DNA from 2 places in the Veillonella sp. ACP1 genome. Region 1 is predicted to be linked to the other one. Evidence: a T-box and tRNA genes for the amino acid it is inferred to sense, from the RefSeq annotation. Region 1 holds a T-box; the other holds one or more tRNA genes.
What was found. The T-box of region 1 lies ahead of cysS (cysteine--tRNA ligase). A T-box ahead of a tRNA ligase gene usually reads a tRNA of that ligase, here a tRNA-Cys.
Positions count from the first base shown of each region.

Region 2: it encodes a tRNA-Cys, which carries the amino acid that the T-box ahead of cysS (cysteine--tRNA ligase) is inferred to sense. The anticodon was not compared.

Region 1 is NZ_ALKL01000010.1:179,126-181,587, reverse strand. It holds gene HMPREF1151_RS04010 (Mini-ribonuclease 3) at 1-219, opposite strand, end outside; gene cysS (cysteine--tRNA ligase) at 209-1,657, opposite strand; T-box leader at 1,707-1,912, opposite strand; gene HMPREF1151_RS04000 (bile acid:sodium symporter family protein) at 2,131-2,462, opposite strand, start outside.
Region 2 is NZ_ALKL01000010.1:376,153-378,614, forward strand. It holds gene HMPREF1151_RS04950 (phosphoethanolamine transferase) at 1-700, shown strand, start outside; gene HMPREF1151_RS04955 (DUF523 domain-containing protein) at 738-1,193, opposite strand; tRNA gene HMPREF1151_RS04960 (tRNA-Leu) at 1,261-1,349, opposite strand; tRNA gene HMPREF1151_RS04965 (tRNA-Cys) at 1,366-1,440, opposite strand; tRNA gene HMPREF1151_RS04970 (tRNA-Gly) at 1,453-1,527, opposite strand; tRNA gene HMPREF1151_RS04975 (tRNA-Phe) at 1,535-1,610, opposite strand; tRNA gene HMPREF1151_RS04980 (tRNA-Asp) at 1,616-1,691, opposite strand; gene HMPREF1151_RS04985 (MBL fold metallo-hydrolase) at 1,742-2,338, opposite strand; gene HMPREF1151_RS04990 (TrkH family potassium uptake protein) at 2,385-2,462, opposite strand, start outside.

The DNA of each region.
Region 1 (2,462 bases):
CAATGTATGTAGAACCTGAACCTTTGAAATACTCATTTCTACAACGCGTTGTCTAATGTACATAGAATACACAGCATCACCAATATAGGCCAACATAACAGCATCTGAAGCTAATACTTCAGATGCTGGTTTAGATACAAAAGAATGGTCTTCCGTATCTAAGAGTATTAATTTTTTTATAGCTTCTTGTTTCAGAAATTGAAATTGCTTAAATTTCACGCTTTTTCCACCGTGCTCCTGTAGGAGAATCTTCAATTGTAATACCAATTTCAGCTAATCGATCGCGAATGCAATCGGCAAGAGCCCATTGTTTTTGCTCACGGCACGCTTGGCGAACAGATAAAATAACGTCCATCAATTGTTCGTATTCTACAGCGTCAGCACCAGTATTACCTTCCCAAGCTTTTTCTAATACGCCAATGACCTCTGTCATAAACTTGAAGATACGTTTTACCTCAGCGATTGCTTCTTGGCAAACAACACCTTCACGACCTGTTACAGCTTGGTAATAAATGTTGATTTCTTTAGCAAGTCCGAACATGCTAGATGTAGCTAAAGCAGTATTGAAATCATCGCTCATAGCAACTTCGAATTCTTCTTCATATTCTTTAGCTTTTTCTAATAAACGTTGAGCATCATCACAAGGGCCAGCTTCACATTTTTCAAGATATAAAAGATTTTCGATAGCAGTGCCTAATCGTTCCAAAGATTTGTTAGCTTCTTCTAAACGTTCATCGGAGAAATCCAATGGACTACGATAATGTGTGCTTAATAAGAAGTACCGTAAAGCATCTGGACTATATTGTTCCAAAATATCTTTCACCAAGAAGAAATTATTCAAGGATTTAGACATTTTTTCAGAATTAATCGTAATAAATCCATTATGCAACCAGTATTTTACAGAAGGATGATGGCCAGAGCAGCCTTCAGATTGAGCAATTTCATTTTCATGATGAGGGAAAATCAAATCACTACCACCGCCATGGAAATCGAATTCTTCGCCTAAATATTTTTGGCTCATAGCGGAACATTCGATGTGCCAACCTGGACGACCGTTGCCCCAAGGACTTTCCCAGAATGGTTCACCTGGTTTTGCAGCTTTCCAAAGTGCAAAGTCCATAGGGTTCTTTTTACGACCATCTACTTCAATACGAGCGCCAGCTTCCATATCATCTAATGTACGGCCAGACAATTCACCATAATGGTCAAATTTTTCTACGCTAAAATACACATCTCCATCTAGCTCATAAGCAAAGCCCTTATCAATAAGCGTAGAAATCATCTTGAGAATATCAGGGATATGAGTAGATACGCGTGGATATACATCAGCACGTTCTACACCAAGTGCATCCATAACTTCAAAATAGCTATCGATATAACGATTAGCAATTACGTCCCATGCTACGCCTTCACCATTAGATGTATTAATAATCTTATCGTCTACATCAGTGAAGTTTTGTACATACGTTACTTTATATCCTACATGTTTCATGTAGCGACGAATTACATCCCACGTTACAAAAGGACGAGCATTCCCAATATGAGGATGGTTATATGGTGTTACACCACAAACATACATCTTTGCTTCACCTGGTGTTACAGGAGTAAATACCTCTTTTTGGCGCGTCATTGTATTATAAACTGTAATTTCTCTCATCGATACTGATGCCTCCATATTCGAAAAATAAAAAAGAACCCTCATCTCATACAGAGACGATGGTCCGCGGTTCCACTCTGTTAGGTACCAATGTAGTACCCACTCATCGCATAACGGCGCGTCACCGGACAAACCTACCTATAATCGGGATGTCAGCTCATGAATGCATTTCGTCTACCTATCCTTAAACCCTCCCACCATCGGTTCTCGCTAAAAAGTTAGTTGTAGAGTACTTCTTTCAATCTTAGCTTTTAATGTATACCTATATTAAGATATAAAATAATTTTACCAATAATGCTAGATAATGTCAATAATTACAAGAAAAACCTCCATCTTCTGTACCATTGAATATATCCCTTTATTAAGGGAATTAAACATATTATGGATTGCGAAAATGGAGGTTTAACTACATCTTTTATTGAAATGTATTATCAGTTAAAGCTTTTAAAATGATGTACCTACTCTATTGTATACTAAGCTTGTTCTAATTTTTCTTTATCGTCATGTTTACGACAAATACCGGCAAAAATAGAGCCTGTAAAATTATGGATGATAGAGAATACTGCACCGGCCACAGCTGCTTGCGGTGTAAAATGTTTCATCGCTAATGACACGGACAATGCAGAGTTTTGCATAGCCACTTCAATTTGCATAGCACGACGAGATGATACATCAATATTAAGAACCTTACAAATAAAGAATGTAACAACATAGCCACTTAAGTTTTGTACTAAACAAGCCACAAAGATGATGAGACCTGTTTCAGCAATTTGTTTTTGGTTAACCGCTGTTACGGCAGCCAAGA
Region 2 (2,462 bases), 200 kb from region 1:
CACCACATCATGGTTCAGTAACCAAGGCGTATTTGGCGAATACGATACAGCTATTTCTTTAATGGCTAAAACGGCGGATACTACAAAGTGGGCTCACGAATCCTATGGCTTCTCTGATTTATATGATGAAGCATTATTGCCATTGTTAAAAACAGCTGATCCAAGTAAAAATAATTTTATCGTAATTCATATTATGGGCAGTCATATTTATTATAATGACCGCTATCCGCATGAATTCAGTAAATGGAAAAAAGGTCCCAATCCTGAAGGTATCGAGGCTTATGCTAATAGTCAGCTCTATACAGATTGGTTGTTACAACAAATCTACACCTATGGTAAAGATAATTTAAATCTTCAAGCTATGGTTTACTTCTCTGATCATGGTGAAAGCGTTGACAAGTCCCACAATCCAGACACCTTTGATTTTGTGATGACTCACATTCCATTCTGGATGTACTTATCGCCTCAATATCGTGCAGCATATCCTCAAACGGTATCAGCACTCGATAGTCATGAACATCAATATTTCACAAATGATTTATTATACGATACATTAGTTGGTCTCATGCATGCACCAAACAGTCGTTACGATAAAACAAGAGACTTTAGTAATAGTGCTTATCGATTTAATTTACACAATTTAACAACACTATTAGGTGAACAGCCATTAACAAATGACCCAGTTAATGCAGGCCAATAACATACACTAATACAACAATAGCGACGATTGATACATATCAATCGTCGCTATTGTGCTGTATAAGGTCCTGTACATTCTTTTCTGTATAGATTTGTATATTATGTTGTAATAAAAGCTCAGACGTGACACCAACCCCATTTACGAGGGTTCTAGTAAATGTACCATCATATATTTCACCATATCCACAGCTTGGACTCTTAGCCTTTAGTAAAGCACACAAACAATTTTTATCTATAGCAATTGCTAAAGCTAATTCTGCACCCCCTTTAAATTGTTCTGTAACATCTATACCATTTCTCGTTTGGACTCGACCACCTATCCGCTCCGCTGGGGGTCTTGGTGTTAAAAGCCCACCCATAACCTCAGGACATACTGGTATAAGGTTATAGAGGCTCTTAAGTTCTTCCAAACAGTCTATTTTATTATGGTCACCATCATAACGGCAACAAACACCGCAAAGACATTCACTAATCAACAGATTCGGTTTACTCACGTTATATACCTACACGTAAATACAGTTAAAATTATATACAAAAAAAGACTAACCGAAGTTAGTCTAATGGTGCCGAGGACCGGAATCGAACCGGTACGGTTATTTCTAACCGACGGATTTTAAGTCCGTTGCGTCTGCCTGTTCCGCCACCCCGGCATGGGTAACGATTTTGTGGAGGCGGCACCCAGAATCGAACTGGGGAATAAAGGTTTTGCAGACCTCTGCCTTACCGCTTGGCTATGCCGCCATATAAAATTAGTGGAGCGGGAAACGAGATTCGAACTCGCGACCCCCGCCTTGGCAAGGCGGTGCTCTACCGCTGAGCTATTCCCGCATGTACATGGTGCCTCAGGACAGAATCGAACTGTCGACACACGGATTTTCAGTCCGTTGCTCTACCGACTGAGCTACCGAGGCATGAATGGCGACCCCGATCAGATTTGAACTGACGATCTTCGCCGTGACAGGGCGACATGTTAACCGCTACACCACGGGGCCGTATCCAAAGTACTTGCTTAGTATATCTGTTATCAGAGTTTTTGTCAACACTATATGTGTAAATTCTTGATGAAGTTTTTTTCATCTCCCAAAATAGTGCTCTCCCTATGTCCAGGTTCTACTAATAATGCATCATCTAACTCCAGTATTTTACATAAGCTTTTACGTAAATCTTCAGCATTGCCATTATAGTTATCACTATTGCCCACATTTTGTTTATAAATAGTGTCACCTGTAAATAGATGACCTTCTATTTCAAAACATACTGAACCCGCACTATGACCCGGTGTATGATACACCCGTATATGAAATGGTCCGATATTTAGTATACCTTCTTGCAAAGGAATACATTGGGTGAACATTTTTTTCTTGTATACACTTGGTCGACGACGAATCAATTGCAATAATTCATGATCTCCATCATGTAGATATGCAGGTATATTATAATGTCCACAAATATCATCAAGAGCCGACACATGGTCACAATGACCATGTGTTAATAAAACCGCAATTGGTTTGGAATCTCCTACCATCTCAATTATATGTTTACTATGAAATCCAGGGTCAATTATGAGAGATTGATTGTCTTTTTTTAATACATAACAATTTGCCTTATACAAGCCTAATGGGCGTTTTATTATTTCCATTATACAATCCCTCCCCCATAACTAATGCAGTATACAATATAAACTTCTATAAAATTCTATATCGTTTTGTAGTATCTTTTTTAATAAAATACCCTTCCCAGAATTGGGGATGAAGCATAACTAG